One region of the Solwaraspora sp. WMMA2101 genome, then DNA from elsewhere that is predicted to be linked to it. Evidence: riboswitches for the same ligand, from Rfam matches in the RefSeq annotation. Region 1 holds a riboswitch; each other region holds the start of a gene.

Region 1 (4,205 bases):
GCGCAGGGGATCCTCGAACCGGCGGAGATCAGGTTGCTCGGGGAGTCGTTGCGGGACCTGGCCGAGCAGGGTCCGACGATCGCCGACGTCGCGCTGCTCGACGAGTTGGCCGAGCTGCTCGGTCGACCGCCGCAGCCCAAGCGCCGCCAGCAGGATCCGTTCCGGCTCGCCGGTGGGGTACGAGAGGTGACGACCTTCGTCGACCGGGAACGGGCCGCGCGGGCGGCGGCGCGGGAACGGCCGGTGGACTACCGGGAGTACGCCCACGTGGTGGTCGACGAGGCACAGGACATCTCGCCGATGCAGTGGCGGATGATCGGCCGTCGGGGGCGGCTCGCGTCGTGGACGGTGGTCGGGGATCCGGCGCAGACGGCGTGGACCGGGGATCCCGGCGAGCTGGCTCAGGCCCGCGACCGGGCGTTGGGTCGTCGGCCCCGGCAGGAGTTCCAGTTGACCACCAACTACCGCAACCCGGCGGAGATCTTCGAGCTGGCGGCGGAGGTGATCCGTACCGTCGCCCCGGACGCCGTGCTGCCGACGGCGGTGCGCTCGACCGGGGTGCCGCCGCGCCGCGAGCAGGTCGACGTCGCCGCACTGCCGGCGGCGGTCCGCCGGGCGGCCACCGCGCTGCTCGCCGAGGTGGAGGGGACGGTGGGGGTGATCGCCGCGGTGGCCCGACGCGACGAGGTCGCCGGCTGGCTGGCCACCGAGCTGACCGACCCACGTCTGCAGGTCGTGTCGAGTCTGCAGGCCAAGGGCATGGAGTACGACGGCGTGGTGCTGGTCGCGGGAGCGGAGATCCGTGCCGAGTCGGCAGCGGGCGTACGGACGTTGTACGTGGCGCTGTCCCGGGCGACCCAACGGTTGGTGACCGTCGATCCGGTGCCGGGCGGCGGCTGACGGGCCTGCTCCGGCGGCTCCCGGCGGGGGTGGTGGGCGCCGCCCGGTCATCTGTTGCACATATCGCTATGTGGGCATTAGTCTTCGGTCGGGGCACCGGGCGACGGAAGGTGACCGGGATGGGCGCGGGACACGATCACGGAGCGGGCACCGCCGGGCAGCGACACTACGGGCGGCTGTGGATCGCGTTCGTCCTGCTGGCGGTCTTCATGGTCGTCGAGGCGGTGGCCGCGCTGCTCACCGGCTCCCTGGCGCTGCTCTCCGACGCCGGGCACATGTTCACCGACGTTCTCGGCATCGGCATGGCGCTGGCCGCGATCGCCGCCGGCCGTCGCGCGTCCGACGATCCGCAGCGCACCTTCGGCCTCTACCGGCTCGAGGTGCTCGCCGCCCTGGCGAACGCGGCGCTACTCGCCGGGGTCGCCGGCTACGTCATGGTCGAGGCGGTCCGCCGGTTCGCCGACCCGGAGCCGGTGCCCGCCGGCCCGATGCTGGCGGTGGCGGTGGCGGGCCTGGTCGCCAACCTGGTCGCGTTCGGGCTGCTGCGCGCCGGCGCCAAGGAGAGCCTCAACGTCCGGGGCGCCTATCTGGAGGTGCTCGGCGATCTGCTCGGCTCGGTCGGGGTGATCGTGGCGGCCCTGGTGATCGCCACCACCGGCTGGTGGTACGCCGACCCGGTGGTCGCCGTCGCCGTCGGGGCGCTGATCCTGCCCCGGACCTGGCGGCTGGCCCGCTCCGCGGTGCGGGTGCTGGTCCAGGCCGCGCCGGAGCACGTCGACGTGCCCCGGGTCAGGGCCCGCCTGGCCGCCGTGCCGGGCGTGTGCGACGTGCACGACCTGCACGTGTGGACCCTCACCCAGGGGATGGAGGTGGTCTCGGCGCATCTGGCCACCGTGGCCGGTGCCGAGGTCGGCGGGGTGCTGCGCGACGCCCGGCGGGCCCTGCACGAAGAGTTCGGAATCGATCACGCAACGCTGCAAGTCGAGCCATTGTCGCCTGCGGACCCCTGCGGACCGACGGACTGGTGATTAGCGGACGCTTAAGTTTCGTGACCTTCCCGCGACGCAAACAACGGCGATATACCTTTATTTCCGATTTATCTAGACATAATATGTTCATCGATCTCGCGACAGATGGCGACCGGACCGGTAGCCTCGGCCTCGGTCTTCGTCCGGGCGGCGCCCCTCCGGCGCCCGCGAAGGCCGTCGCCTAATCGCCTGTACGGCGAGCCGGGGAACCACGTTCCTGGGGTGCATCCGCGTCAGCGGTAGGGATCTTCCGTCCCGAACCCGTCAGCTAACCCGGTCGGCGGCTGACGGAAGGAACCTGCACGGTGACGTACCCGCTCCCCGAACGACCCCGGCGCGCGACGCCGGGGCGGAAGAACCGCTTTGCCCGCCTGGTGCCGCTGGCCGCGATCCTGATCGCCGTCACCGGAGCGCCGGTCGGTGCCCCGGTGCCGGCCGGTGCCGCGCTACCCGCCTACGCTCCCGCCGGCTCCGACGACGAAGGCGGCACCCCGAGTCTGCGCAAGGAGCTCGACGCGGCCTCGCGCGGCTGGATCGACGCCAAGGCCGCGCTCGACAACTCCGGCAAGCGGCAGAAGCAGCTCACCGCACGGCTGGCCGAGGTCGAGACCGAACTCGAGGTCCGCAACACCAACGTCGGTCAGCTCGTCGACCGTGCGTACCGCAACGGCCGGCTCGGTCCGGTCTCTGCGCTGCTGAACAGCACCTCGCCGGAAGGCTTCCTCGACCGCGCCGCCGCGTTGAGCGCGGTGACCGCCAACGAGGAGAAGCAGCTGCGCGAGCTGTACCGCACCCGCGACCAGGTGACCCGGTCGAAGGCGGCCATCGAGAACGAGATCCGCGAGCAGCGCAAGCAGCTGACCATCATGGATCAGCGCAAGAAGCAGGCCGAACGGGCCCTCGCGGTGGCCGTCGCCGCTGAGGAGCAGGCCCGTGAGCAGGCCGAACGCGAAGCGGCGAACAGCTCCGGATCCGGATCGTCGGGCTCCGGATCGTCGGGCTCCGGATCGTCGGGCTCCGGATCGTCGGGCTCCGGATCGTCGGGCTCCGGGTCGGCCAGCGCGTCGGCGACGCCGGCACCTCGCAACGCGAACGGCTCCTGGCCGAGCGAGTCCTGCAACGTCGACGACCCGACCACCTCCGGCTGCATCACCCCGCGTACGTTGCACGCGCTCAACCAGGCCAAGGCCGCCGGCTTCACCCGCTATGTCTCCTGCTTCCGCAACGGCGGCTCGGGTGAGCACCCGAAGGGCCGGGCGTGCGACTTCGCCGCCCAGCCCAACGGCTTCGGCGGGGTCGCCAGCGGCGGGGACAAGACCTACGGCGACAACCTGGCCAACTACTACATCGCCAACGCCGACCGGCTCGGCGTGCTCTACGTGATCTGGTTCAAGCGGATCTGGCTGCCCAGCAGTGGCTGGAAGGCGTACAGCGGTGCCGGCGGCGACCCGTCGAGCGACCACACCAACCACGTTCACCTGTCCGTGTACTGATTCCTCCCCCGAACGACGGCGGTCACCGAACGGTGGCCGCCGTCGTCGTGTCCCGGCCCGCGCGATGCGCCGGCTCGGCCCGGCCGACCTGCCGACTCAGCCCGCGCGATGCGCCGACTCGATCCGCGACCCAATGGTCGGCAAATGGCATCGGCGGTATGCGGGCACAACGAATGGACTGATAACGAATGGACTGATTGCGAAAAGCGCCGACGCCGACCGGCGTTCCGGCCGGCAACGACACCGGACAATCAGTGAGAGCGCTCTTTCAGCTCACCGTCACCCCGACCCTACCCCGTGTTGTCGGAGCCAAGGAGGCTGTGAGAGCGCTCTCACGAAGGTAACGAGCAACCCGTGCGGCTGTCAACCGGAACAGCCGACGCCTACCTGATTCACGAAAGTTCATGTCCGGATATTGACAGCAGGGCCAGGTCTCTGGTGACCTCCTGGCAATAATTCATTAATGGGCGTGAAACAGTTTGTGATCTTGGACTACGCCCGATCTGACCGGAGGCACCATGACACTGTCGATCCGAGGCGGGCGCCGAAGCCGCACGCCGCGCCGGATCCTGGCAGCCACCACCGTGACGGCGCTGGCAGCCGCCGGACTGAACTTCGGCGTGCTGCGCACCGCCGACGCCGCCACCGTCGGCGCCGGCAGCTACACCACCACCCGCCCGGCCGGTGCCGCCGCCCCGACCGCCTGCGGCAACATCTCCGCCAACCCCCGGCAGTACGTGACCGGCAACGCGCCTACCGGTGCGGTACCCACCAACGACTGGTG
Region 2 (4,205 bases), 1.5 Mb from region 1:
AGACCGGTCACCTGGAGCTCGCCCACGACTACCTGGGCGAGGCCGCGTTGATGGACCTGCACGACATCAACCGCAACACCCGTGACGGCATCCACGTCGCGGCGCTGGCCGGGGCGTGGCTGGCGTTGGTGGCCGGGTTCGGCGGGATGCGCGACCACGCCGGGGAGCTCTCCTTCGCCCCCCGGTTGCCGCAGCGGATCAACCGGCTCGAGTTCGCCATGATGTGGCGGGGCATGCGGCTGCGGGTGTCCGTCGGGCGCGACGAGGTGACCTATGCGCTACGCGACGTGGATCCGAACGCGACGATCGAGCTGACGCACCACGGTGAGGCGATCACCGTCGCCGCCGACAAGCCGGTCACCCGGGCGATCGCGCCGGCCGGGGCGGCGGGCCCGCCGCCGCAGCAGCCGGCGGGCCGCTCCCCGGTGCGCCGGTCGGCCCGTACCGACTGACTGACCCCGCACCGGCCGCGGGGTCCGACGCGACCCCGCACCGGGCCGCGGGGCCCGACGCTTCGCGCGCCGGCCAGCCGTCCTGACTGACCGGCGCGCGGGCACTCAGAGCAGGGACAGGTGCACGTGGTTGGTGTGGTCGCTGCTCGGGTCGCCGCCGGCGCCGCTGTAGGAGCTCCAGCCTGTCGTCGGTGACCAGAACTGGCGGTACCAGATCACGTAGAGGATGCCGAGTTTGTCGGCGTTGCGGACCAGGAACGCGGTCAGGTTGTTGCCGTAGAGCCGGGCGTCGCCGGTGGCGTCGCCGCCGAAGCCGCTGGACTGCATGGAGAAGTCACAGGCCCGGCCCTTCGGGTGCTCGAACGGGCCACCGGGTCGGAAGCAGGAGACGAAGCGGGTGAAGCCGGCCTTCTTGGCCTCGTTGAGCGCGTGCATGGTGCGGGGGGTGATGCAGCCGCTCGTGGTGGGGTCGTCCAGGCTGCACGACTCGGACGGCCAGGAACCGTTCGCGTTGCGGGGTGCCTGCGCGGCGACCGGCGAGGTGGCCGAGACGAACCCGTTGGTGGCGACCGCGCCGACCAGCTGCAGGGCCTTCTCCGCCTCCTTCTTCTGGCGGGACATCACCTCGAGCTGCTGTTCCTCGCGGGTCACCTCGGCCTCGATCGCCGCGACGGCCCGGGCGGCCTGTTCACGGGCCTCGTTGAGCTCGCGGACCCGCTTGTTGTCGTGCATGGCGATCATGTCCAGGCCTTCGGCCCGGTCCAGCAGGTCGTCCGGGCTGGCGCTGTTGAGCAGCACCATCACCGGGGTGATCCGGCCGAGACGGTACGAATTGGAGGCGACCTCGCCGATCTGCGGGGTGAGTGCCTCCAGACGTTCCTCCACCTTCTCCAGTTCGAGGTTGAGCTGAAGTTGCCGCTTGCGGGACTCCTCGACGGCGGCCTTTGCTTCGACGAAGCCTCGGTTGGTCGACTCGATGACGTCGCTGAGCAGTGGCTGCGCGCCCTCGTCCGAGGGGTCCTGGGCGGCGGCCGGGGTGGCGACGACGAGGCCGGCGAGCAGGGTGGTCACGGCGGCCAGTGCGGCGGTGAACGGAACCCGCCGGTATAGGGGTGCGGTCATCCTGTTCCTTTCCTTGGCCGCCGACCGAGTTAGCTGACGGGTTCGGGACGGAACGATCCCTACCGCGACGTCGCGGATTCACCCCGGTGGAAACGTGGTTCCCCGGCTCACCCCGAAGGACGATTAGGCGGCGGTCACCGCCGGCACCGGTGGGTGCCGCCTGGCGGAGACCGCCGGCAAGCTTACCGGATCGGTGACCGGCGACAACACCTCGACGACCGTCGTTGACCAGGGAGAATTCCGTTACTGGACAACGACTTTAGGTAATGTCCACTTTCTGCGTCGGCGGGCCTACGGCATGTCGCGGCCGGCTGGGTCGATAGTGCCGTGGTCGGGGGATGGAACTGCCTAAAATGCCATAGAAGCCGAAAGTAGGAAATAATCTCCGGATGGATTCCCTGATGACAGACGACCCGTTCCTGACGGCTGCCGATCCGTCCCCGGTCGGTGCGGCCGGCGACGGCGTCACTGACGACAGCGTGGCCGTCATCGGCCTGGGTCGATTCGGTGGGCAGGTGGCGCTGTCGCTGTGCCGGCTCGGTCACCGGGTGCTCGGCATCGACGGCGATCCCCGCCGGGTGCAGCGCTGGTCCGACCGGCTGCCCCGGACGGTGGAGGCGGATCCCACCGACGAAGAGTCGCTGCGGCACCTCGGGGTCGCCGACTACCCGTGCGCGGTCGTCGGCATCGGCGCCGACATCGAGGCCAGCATCCTGACCGTCGTGTCGCTGACCGAGATCGGCGTGCCGGAGATCTGGGCGAAGGCGATCACCGCCAAGCACGGCCGGATCCTCGCCTCGGTCGGTGCCCACCACGTGATCTTTCCGGAGGCCACCATGGGGGACCGGGTCGCGCACCTGCTGGCCAGCAGGATGCTCGACTTCATCGAGTTCGACGACGGCTTCGCGATCGCCAAGGTGTGCGCCCCGGCGGACAGCGCGGGTCAGACCCTGGCGCAGGCCCGGCTGCGGCAGCGGTACGGCATCACCGTCGTCGGCATCAAGGAGCGTGACCAGCATCTGCGGTACGCCGTACCGGACTCGGTGATCCCGCCGGACGCGCTGCTGATCGTCGCCGGGCCGACCGCGGACGTGCAGCGGTTCGGCGGTTGACCCTGGGATCCTGGGCGTAACCGTCTCGTCACGCCTTCATTTCGTGAGCTGATCAGCCTCTGGACTTTCGCAAACTCGTGACTCAGGCTACAGTCCTCCCATGGGAGCGCTTCCATTGATGGATGTGCACCCGGAACACTGTACCGACGCGCGGCGTGGCGCTGTTCGCAGCGCTTCGCCGACCGCTCAGCCCTTGGGCTGGCGGCGGGCCAGCCCGGACTCCGCCGCCAGCCACGCACCGCCTGTCGAGAGGAGGTGGAACCAGAGCCACTCGCGTGGCCCGGCTCCCGCGCGTCACGCACGACCTGGACGCCAAACCGCTCGTGCGTGTCAGTAACTGATGGTGGGGACGGGGGTTGCCCTCCCCGTCCCCACGCTAGTCCTCGATTGTTACGACGTGGAATCGCCGACAAGTCAGGACCGCGACGCCGCTGCGTCCAACTGTCCTGCGCAGCCTGCCGATGCATCGGCAGGCTTCGTTGTGTATGGAGCTGTCGTGGCTGCCTGGCCCGGTCGCGGTCGGGATCGGCGGCAGCGCCGTGCGGGCATCGACAATCGTCCGGGGCCGCCGGTCGACGGTGTCCCAGCTCACAGTGGTCCGGCCGGGGCCCGCACGGCGGAACTGTCACCGGACGGCGGATGGCGCCCCGCGACATGCATCGTTGACCATGGATGTCCTGGCGCTGGTTCGTCCGCCGGTGCCCGCACCGAAAGCGAGTCACCCGTGACCACTGTGCCACCGCCGCCGTCGGATCGCGCAGCCCACCGCGACGGCAGCCGTCGCCCCCGGGCCGCCCGACGGCTGGGCGTCCTGCTCGCCGCCGTACTGCTCGGTCCCGCCCTGCCGGCGGCGAGTGCGAGCGCCGCGACCGGCGCCGACACCGAGGCGCCCACCACCCCCGGTGCCCCGACCGTCGCCGCCATCAGCACGGACCAGGTCACCCTCACCTGGACCGCCGCCACCGACGACGTCGCGGTCACCGGCTACGAGATCGCCCAGATGCAGGCCGACTACATCATCATCAAGACCAGCCCGGTCAACGAGATCACCATCGTCGGCCTGCAGCCGTCACGGACGTACCAGTTCTGGGTGGCCGCACGCGACGCCGCCGGCAACCGGTCGCCGACGAGCCCCGGCCTGCGACTGACCATGCCGCCCGGCGACGACCAGGCACCCACCGCCCCCACCGGCCTGACCGCCACCCAGACCGGCACCGACGCGGTCACCCTGCGCTGGCAGCCGTCCACCGACAACGTCTACGTCGCCTGGTACGAGGTGCTGCGGGTGCACCCCGACGGCTCGACCACCCGGGTGGCCACCGCTCCGCAGCACCCGCCGACCGGTCCGACCGCCCGGGTCGGCGGCCTGCAGCCCGGCACCAGCTACACCTTCGCGGTACGGGCCCACGACGACGCCGGCAACAGCTCGCCGCTGTCCGCGCCGCTGACCGTGACCACCACCCCGGTCGCCCCGACCTGCGAGGTCGCCCACCAGGTGATCAACCACTGGCCGGGTGCC
Region 3 (4,205 bases), 3.9 Mb from region 1:
TGGGCAGACCCGTCGCGACGGCGCGACCGAGGTGCCTGGCAGGAAACATCAATCCTGCTCACAGCAATTACTCAGGCAATCGTGTCAGCTTCGACTCACGAGACGGAATCCCTGACGCGTCTTATCTGTTGTGCAGGTGTCGGCATCGTTCGGCGGGACCCGCACATCCGGGTACGCCGGTCGGTGGCGACGTGACGGGGGAGAGGCTGATGGAGATGCGCATCGCAGGTGCCAGGGCAAGTGGGGTTAACGAGGGGACCGTGAGCAACGTGGAGAAGACGATGGCTTTGCGGACCGACGAGGTGGCCGAGGAGCGGGACCTCGTTGGCGTCTACCTGCATGAGATCTCCCGTACGCCGCTGCTCGACGCGGCCCGGGAAGTCGAGCTGTCCAAGGCGATCGAGGCCGGGCTGTACGCCGAGCACCTGCTCGAGGAGGGCACCCCGCGGGCCGGGGTCAGCCGCGAGGAGCTGGAGCGGCTGGTCATCGAGGGTGAGCGGGCCAAGGACCTGTTCATCCGGGCCAACCTGCGGCTGGTGGTGTCGATCGCCCGCCGCTACGTCCGGTCCGGGATGCCGATGCTGGATCTGATCCAGGAGGGCAACACCGGTCTGGTCCGGGCGGTCGAGAAGTTCGACTACGAGCGCGGCTTCAAGTTCTCCACCTACGCCACCTGGTGGATCCGGCAGGCGATCAGTCGGGCCATCGCGCAGCAGGAGCGGACCGTCCGGCTGCCGGTGCACCTGGTCGAGGACGTCAACCGGATGCGCAACGTCGCCCGCCAACTCACCCGGGAGCTCGGCTCGGATCCGGAGCCGGAGCAGATCGCGGCATCGCTCGGAGTGCCGGTCGAGCGGGTGCACGAGCTGGTCCGCTGGTCGCAGGACACCGTCTCGCTGGACACCCCGGTCGGCGACGACGGTGACACCAACCTCGGTGACCTGGTGGCCGACAGCGACGCGCCGTCGCCGGAGGACATCGTGCTGACCGGGTTGGAGCGCCAGCGCATCGAGGGCCTGCTGAACCACCTCGACGACCGGTCCGCCGGCATCATGCGGGCCCGCTACGGGCTGGAGGACGGCCGGGAGCATTCGCTCACCGAGGTCGCCTCGCGGTTCTCGCTGTCCCGCGAGCGCATCCGCCAGCTGGAGATCCAGGCCCTCGGCCGGCTGCGTGAGCTGGCCCGGGCCGAGGGGCTGCAGGCGGCCTGACCGGTCGGTCGCTGCCACGACCACGGTCCCCTGTGACGACGAGGGCCCGGCATCCGTAAGCGGATGCCGGGCCCTCGTGTCGGTGCCGGTCGGTCAGCGCACCCGGCCGTACCCGTACGGTGCCATCATGTCCACGCTGGCCAGTTGGACGGGCTGGCCGAACGTCGGTGCGTGGATGACCTTGCCGTCGCCGACGTACAGGGCGACGTGTGCGAGGTTCCGGTAGAACACCAGGTCGCCCGGTGCCAGGTCGCCACGGTTGATCTTGGCGACCCGGTCCCACTGCATGGCGGCGTTGTGCGGCAGGCTCTTGCCTGCGGCCCGCCAGGCAGCCAGGGTCAGACCGGAGCAGTCGTAGCCGTTCGGCCCGCTGGACGCCCACACGTACGGCTTGCCGATGGCGCCGTACGCGAACTCGACCGCGACGCCGGCGGCGCCGGCGACCGACGGGATCGTCCCGGTGTACGACGAGCCGGACTCGGTCGCCGCACCGTAGGCCTCCTCCCGCTTGTCCATCAGCTTGTCGATGTCGGCTTCGATGGACTTCTTGCGGTCGGCGAGCTCCTTGGCCTGGGCTTCCTGCTTGGCGAGCGTCGCCTGCAGCTTCTCCTGCTCAGCCAGGTACGTCGCCTGGGTGCTGGTGAAGTTGCTGAGCCGCTGCTGACGGTCCCGCGCGAGGTGGTCGAGGGTGCCCAGCCGGTCCAGGAAACCGTCCGACGAGCCGCTGTCGAGCAGCGCGCTGGCGGTGCTCAGCCCGCCGGACTTGTAGGCGGTGATGGCGATCTGCCCGACCTCGACCTCGGCCCGGGCGAGTTCGTCCTGCAGTGGACCCAGCTTGGTGTCGAGCTCCTCGACCGCCGCCCGGGTGGTCTTGGACTCCTCGGTGAGCCGGTTGTACGACTCGACGACCTTGGCCAGTTCCTCGGATTCCTTGTTGATCTGCTGCGTGAGTTCGCTGACCGAGGGCTGGGCGGAGACGGCGACGGCCGGAACCACCAGCCCGGCGGTCACGCCGGCCAGCACGAGGGTACGCAGCAGAATCCGCGCTGTTGACAAGAACGCAGAACCCTTCTTCCCACGCCGCCTACCGGGTTAGCTGACGGATTCGGGCGGGAAGGTGTCGCCCTACCGCGTGTGACACGCGGATTCACCCCAGACGTGCTCGGTGGGTCCCCGGGTCACCACCATGCGATCACCGAACAACTACTTTCAGTGATTGCCGGATGGTGATTCGGCGGCACCGGGCCGGCGTCACCGGGGTCGGTGACTGGTAACCGGACCAGCGAATCTAACCTAGCCGCAACGGTTGCTCGCGGAAACCCTCGCTCGTCGTGATCCGTGGCATCGACCATGGTGGAGTGGCGCCGATAGTCACAGAATGTAGTGCACAGTGGCGCTGCGTCATGCAATGGCGAATCGGGTGGCTTCGCGAGGTGGTCGCACGGTGACCGGGCGCCAGGTTTCGATCGACTGGGCGAAATGCTCGATAAGTCGCTCTACGCGGTTGCTGGTGGGCATCCACTAGGGTAAATAAGAACAAAAGTGTCGTATCGGAGTCCAGGAAGCGTCCTGCCGTACGTCAATCAGCTAGGTGGCAGAATGCGTATCTTCCATCGAGTAGCTCGCCGTTTGCACAATGGACGCGCAAGGTCAGTGCCGTACCCGACCTTCGGAGGCAGCCGATGCGTGCCACCCGCCGGACCCCGCCACTACGCGGATCCCCGACCCTTCGCCGGGCCGCCCGGCCGGGCGACCGCAGCAGCACCACGACACCGTTGATCCCCCGGACACCCGGGCGCCGATCGCCCGCCCGTGGCGCGGCACCCGGCGCCCCGGTCACCCGACCCGCCGCCGCTGGGCCGACCTTCTACCGCCAGCCCGGCATCTGCGTCACCGCCGACTGGTTCGTCGTCGCCGGGCGTCGGTTCGCGATCCGGGACCTCACCGAACTGCGTACCGCCCGTGGCGCCCGGGACCGGCTGACCGGGCGGTTGGTGGCAGTGACCGTCGTCATCCTCTCGGCGATCGCGGTGACCATCGGCTTCACCCAGGGGCTCGCCGAGGTCAGCGCTGCTGCCTATTTCGCGATGCTGGTGGCGGCGTTCGTCCCGGTCGGCCTCGGCTGGCTCGGCGACAAGGTACGGCCACGGTCCTACGAGCTCTGGGGCCGACACGAGGGCCTGCTGGTCCTGCTGTTCAGCACCGACGAGGAACGCCAGTACGGGCAGGTGAGCCGGGCGTTGATGCGGGCCCGGGAGATGTCGCGGCTGGCCGGCCTGTCCGAGCCGGTGACGATCGAGCCCTGGGTGCCCGACCAGCGGTGAGCCGGCCGGCGGCCCCCGCCGCCGGTCAGCCCGCAATGTCCTCGTCCAACTGCCGGGCGAGGTCGAGCAGCATCGCCACCGATTCGTTGGCGGACAGCGCCTCCGCGCGGAGTCGATCGAAGACATGCTGGTACGACCGGACCTCGCCGGCCCGGTCGATGACCTCCTCGACCAGCGCGCTCTCCACGTAGACCACGTCGGCGTCGGCCTGATCGGCGAAGTGCAGGATGACGAACGGGCCGAGGACGGTGTTGCTGCCCGCGGCGAAGGGCAGCACCCGGACCGAGACGTGCGGGGCGGCGCACATCTTCGCCACGTGGCGCAGCTGCTCGCGCAGAATGCGCCGACCGCCGGTCATCCGACGGAGCGCGGCCTCGTCGAGGATCACCTCGATGCGGGGCGGGTCGGCACCGTCCAGCACCGCGTGCTGGCGGGCCATCCGGATCTGTACCCGACCCTCGATCTCCTCGGCCGGTACGTGGTGCGGGCCGTCGGCGGGGATCACCGCCCGCGCGTACTCCTCGGTCTGCAGCAGGCCGGGGAAGCTGATCGGCTGGAAGTACTGCAGCGCCGAAGCCTCGGCCTCCAGCCCGATGTAGGCGGCGTAGGCCGCCGGCACCCGGTCCTTGTACCCGCTCCACCAGGCCCGTCGCCGGGCTGCCCGGGCCAG
Region 4 (4,205 bases), 2.1 Mb from region 1:
GTCAGCTCCCGCCGCTCGCGACGTTCGTCGCGATGAACACACCGCGCGCGATCCTGCCCCGGCGCTCGTCGAGCACGGTACGGGTGGCGGCCACCGCCCACTCCACCGACGGGTACCGGGCCAGGCACCGCTGAGGCCAGTCCGCGGCGCCACCGTCCGTACCGGTGTCTGTACCGGCGGCTTGCGCGTCGGTGTGCCCGAGGATCCGCAGCGCGTCGAGGGCGTCGAGGAGCCCGGCCAGCGCGGCGGTGCGGGCACCGACCGGTCCGTTGCCCCGGCGGGCGGTCAGGAGCCGTTGCCGTGCCTCGGTCTCGGGCTCCGGGGTCGTGCCGTCCGGCGTCGGGTAGCGGGTACGCCGCAGGATCGGCACCCGACCCTGCTCACGCCGGAGCAGGCCGGCCTCGGTGAGCGTGTCGAGCACCCGGTCGACCAGCCCGGGTGCGAGGGCGGTCACCCAGTGTTCCGGCGGTTGCCGGGCCGCTGCGTGAATTCTGCGCCAGGTGGCCTCGAGCAACGGGTCGGTGCCGAGCGGGTCGGGTGCGCGTTCGCCGCCTGCGGTGACCCGGCCGTCGACGTCGAGGTCGAGGTGGCCGGTCGCGGCGAGGTCGCACAGTACGGCGCCGGCGACGCCGTGGTCGAGGTCGTCGGTGGCGATCAGTACGGTGCCGGAGTCGTCGTGACCCAGGAGCACCAACTCTTCGGGAAGGCTGAGTGTCGTCATCGTGTCACGCTAGCGTGATCGGATGGACGCTGCCGGTCATGTGGTGCGGTGGGTGGATCTCCAGCCTTGAGCGAATGCGCATCCTTCCAATAGGGTGGTGCACCGACCGCTGCGAATGTCGGCCTCCGTTTCCCCCGCCCGGGAGGCCCCGGCGATCGTTCATGAAGGAGTCGCTGCCAATGGCACGTGTGCTCACCCGTACGCGCACAGGTGATTACTTTAAGTTTCTATCTGGTGACTCAAAGAAGTTTTCGCCCATTGTCGGGCGTGGTGTCGTCGCCCTGCTGCTCGTCCTGACCGCGGTCGTGGGGCCGGCTGCCCCGGTGGCCGCCCAACCCTCTCTGGCGGAGATCGAAGCCGAACTGGACGCCCAGTGGCTGAAGCTGGAACCGGTGATCGAGCAGTACAACAAAGTTCGCAGCGAACTCAAGGCCAACCAGAAAAAGGCCGCTGAACTCGACAAGCGGATCGCGCCACTGTCGTTGCAGGCCAGTCTTGCCGCTGACGAGATCGGCGAGGTGGCCAACAGCTACTACCGCACCGGTCCGTCGAGCGAACTCAACGCGTTGCTGAAGACCGGTTCGCCGACCAGTCTCGCTGATCAGCTGCTGGTGCTGGACCGGATCTCCAAGCGGCGTCAGCAGCAGATCGCGACGGTGATCGAGACCCGCGACCGCTACCTTGCCGAGCGGCAGGCGCTCGACGAGCTGATCGCGCAGCAGAAGGCGCAGGACGAGGAGCTGGCCGACAAGCGCAAGACGATCGACGCCGAGATCGACAGGCTGGAGCAGGCGCGGCTGGCCGCGTACCGGACCACCGGTTTCACGGGCGGTTCCGGGGCGTCCGGGCCGTGCCCGGCCGCATCGGTCGGCGGGGCGGCGGGGGTCGCGGTCGGTACGGCGTGCGCGCAGATCGGCAAGCCGTACGTCTGGGGTGCCACCGGTCCTAACGCGTTCGACTGCTCAGGTCTGACGCAGTACGCGTGGGCGAGTGCGGGTGTCGGGCTGACCCACTTCACCGGCGCGCAGTGGAACCAGGGTTCGACGGTCAGTCGGTCGGAGGCGCGCCCAGGTGATCTTGTCTTTTTCTTCAGTGATCTGCGTCACGTAGGTCTCTACATTGGCAACGGCATGATGGTGCACGCGCCACGTCCGGGACAACCCGTGCAAATGGAGAATATCGACAACATGCCGGTGGTCGGATTCAAGCGCGTCGGCTGAACGTGCAGGTCAACGTCGGCCGGTACGGTCCGAAAGTGCGGGGCGGTCGGCGATCATCGATCGTCCGGACCGGCACTTTCGGACCGGCTGGACCCTGTTCTTCGAACGCGTGAACGACGGCGGGTGATATACGACTAGCAATCGATCGAGTACGTTGAGAAATGAGTAGTCACCTCGCTTGCGTGACGAGAACGGCCCTCTCTACCCTTGGGGATCGTCGAGTCGGGAGGACGTCAACCAGCCCGGTTGACCTCGGCCTGACACCGCCAAATCGTCAGCGACACGGCGAGCCGGGGACCCACGGAACCGGGGTGAATCCACAGCGTCGTCTGTGGTAGGGCGTCTCCTTTCCGCCCGAACCCGTCAGCTAACCCGGTAGGCGGTCTGGGGAGAAGGAGTCCTGGTGGCTACGACAGCCCCTCGGCGATCCGGATGGTCCGACCAGGACCACCTCCGGACAGTCCGGAACACCCGTCGACGCCTCCTCCGGGGCGCGATCGCCGTCACCGCCAGCATCGGCCTGCTGCTGACCGGCGCACCCGCACCCGCCCAGGCGCAACAGACCGTGGCGGAGATCGAAGCGCAGATCGACGAGGTCTGGGCCGAGCTGGAGCCCACCATCGAACGGCACAACGCCGTACGGCAGGACCTCACAGCCAAGAAGAAGCAGGCCGAGGCGCTGCAGAAGAAGATCCAACCGCTGCAGGTCCAGATCGACCTCGCGATGGACCGGGTCAGCGAGTTCGCCGCCCGGTCGTACAAGGGCGGCAGCCCGTCGGCGTTCAGCGCGATCCTGACCAGCGGCAAGCCGACCCACCTCGCCGACCAGCTGGAACTGCTCGACCAGTTCGCCCGCCGGCAGGCCCGCGACGTCCAGGCCGTGGTCGACCTCAAGGAGAAGTACGCCGCGGAGAAAGCTCCGCTGGACCAACTGATCGTCGAGTTGACCAGCACCGAGGCGCAGCTGTCCGCGAAGGCCAAGGAGATCGACGCCGAGGTCGACCGGCTCCAGGAGCTGCGACTGCAGGCGTACGGATCGTCCACCAGCCTGGGCTCGCTGCGCCCGGCACCCTGCCCGGCGACCTACCCGGGGGGAGCCGCCGGAAAGGCGGTCACCTTCGCCTGCGCGCAGATCGGCAAGCCGTACATCTGGGGATCCGCCGGCCCGAGCGGTTACGACTGTTCCGGGTTGACCCTGGCCGCCTGGCGGCAGGGCGGCGTCTCACTGCCGCACAACGCGGCACGTCAGCGGCAGGTGACCAGGAACATCAGCCGTGACGAGCTGCGCCCCGGCGACCTCGTCTTCTACTACAGCCTGTCCCATGTCGGAATGTACGTCGGCGACGGCTGGATCGTGCACGCCTCGCAGGCCGGCGAGCCGATCGCGATGCGCAAGCTCGGCTCCGGCATCCACAGCTACGGAAGGCCCGGCTAGACCTCACTCCTCCCCATGGCCTGGCGCATGTCGCGGATCCCCCCGTTGCGCGGCAGCACCGGCCACCAGAAAGACGCTCTCCCAGGTCTCCCCCCGGCCTGGGAGGGCGTCTTTCGCTACCTGCCCGCGCTGGCTCAGCTGGTCGGCCAGGTCCGCCACTGCTGCCAGGACCGGCTCGGGGTAGGTCCGCGCTGTCCCTGGTAGCGGGAGCCGTAGACCGACGACCCGTACGGATGCTCGGCGGTCGACGACAGCCGGAAGATGCAGAGCTGGCCGATCTTCATGCCGGGCCACAGCTTGATCGGCAGGTTCGCGACGTTGGACAGTTCGAGCGTGACGTGGCCGGAGAAGCCCGGGTCGATGAAGCCGGCGGTCGAGTGGGTGAGCAGCCCGAGCCGGCCCAGGCTGGACTTGCCCTCCAACCGGGCGGCGAGTGCGTCGCCGAGTGAGACGACCTCGAGCGTCGAGGCGAGCACGAACTCGCCGGGGTGCAGCACGAACGGGTCGCCGTCGGGCACCTCGACCTGCGACGTCAGATCGTCCTGCCGGGTCGCCGGGTCGATGTGGGTGTACAGGTGGTTGTTGAACACCCGGAAGTACCGGTCGAGCCGGACGTCGATGCTCGACGGCTGGATGAGCGCAGGCTCGAACGGTTCGAGGGAGAGCCCGCCGGTCTTGGTCTCCGCGACGATGTCCCGGTCGGAGAGGAGCATCGTCACACCATAGCGACCCTCGGCCGGGCACCTCGCCGGCTGGGGTAATCGTCGAGGGCGGACACGCCGCGTTCCGACTATCTCTTCGAACACATGTTCGATAGAATGGTCGGCAT

Evidence for each region. Region 1 has a riboswitch for cyclic di-AMP ahead of ACN28F_RS25855 (coiled-coil domain-containing protein). Riboswitches for the same ligand answer to the same signal wherever they lie in the genome.
Region 2: it holds a riboswitch for cyclic di-AMP, as region 1 does, so the genes downstream of both, ACN28F_RS18680 (coiled-coil domain-containing protein) here and ACN28F_RS25855 (coiled-coil domain-containing protein) in region 1, are expected to answer to the same signal.
Region 3: it holds a riboswitch for cyclic di-AMP, as region 1 does, so the genes downstream of both, ACN28F_RS07770 (C40 family peptidase) here and ACN28F_RS25855 (coiled-coil domain-containing protein) in region 1, are expected to answer to the same signal.
Region 4: it holds a riboswitch for cyclic di-AMP, as region 1 does, so the genes downstream of both, ACN28F_RS15940 (NlpC/P60 family protein) here and ACN28F_RS25855 (coiled-coil domain-containing protein) in region 1, are expected to answer to the same signal.

What each region holds. Positions count from the first base shown of each region.
Region 1 covers NZ_JBMHMA010000006.1:5,453,536-5,457,740, reverse strand. The annotation lists gene ACN28F_RS25865 (HelD family protein) at 1-900, shown strand, start outside; gene ACN28F_RS25860 (cation diffusion facilitator family transporter) at 1,020-1,928, shown strand; cyclic di-AMP (ydaO/yuaA leader) riboswitch at 2,097-2,227, shown strand; gene ACN28F_RS25855 (coiled-coil domain-containing protein) at 2,234-3,421, shown strand; gene ACN28F_RS25850 (glycosyl hydrolase) at 3,940-4,205, shown strand, end outside.
Region 2 covers NZ_JBMHMA010000006.1:3,913,216-3,917,420, forward strand. The annotation lists gene ACN28F_RS18675 (glycoside hydrolase family 65 protein) at 1-452, shown strand, start outside; gene ACN28F_RS18680 (coiled-coil domain-containing protein) at 558-1,574, opposite strand; cyclic di-AMP (ydaO/yuaA leader) riboswitch at 1,577-1,714, opposite strand; gene ACN28F_RS18685 (potassium channel family protein) at 1,976-2,686, shown strand; gene ACN28F_RS18690 (cellulose binding domain-containing protein) at 3,411-4,205, shown strand, end outside.
Region 3 covers NZ_JBMHMA010000006.1:1,574,433-1,578,637, reverse strand. The annotation lists gene ACN28F_RS07775 (sigma-70 family RNA polymerase sigma factor) at 282-1,211, shown strand; gene ACN28F_RS07770 (C40 family peptidase) at 1,305-2,267, opposite strand; cyclic di-AMP (ydaO/yuaA leader) riboswitch at 2,278-2,419, opposite strand; gene ACN28F_RS07765 (DUF6232 family protein) at 2,894-3,535, shown strand; gene ACN28F_RS07760 (DUF5753 domain-containing protein) at 3,561-4,205, opposite strand, start outside.
Region 4 covers NZ_JBMHMA010000006.1:3,327,293-3,331,497, reverse strand. The annotation lists gene ACN28F_RS15955 (VanZ family protein) at 1-36, shown strand, start outside; gene ACN28F_RS15950 (GOLPH3/VPS74 family protein) at 2-721, opposite strand; gene ACN28F_RS15945 (NlpC/P60 family protein) at 883-1,941, shown strand; cyclic di-AMP (ydaO/yuaA leader) riboswitch at 2,196-2,338, shown strand; gene ACN28F_RS15940 (NlpC/P60 family protein) at 2,345-3,376, shown strand; gene dcd (dCTP deaminase) at 3,511-4,089, opposite strand; gene ACN28F_RS15930 (pyridoxamine 5'-phosphate oxidase family protein) at 4,204-4,205, shown strand, end outside.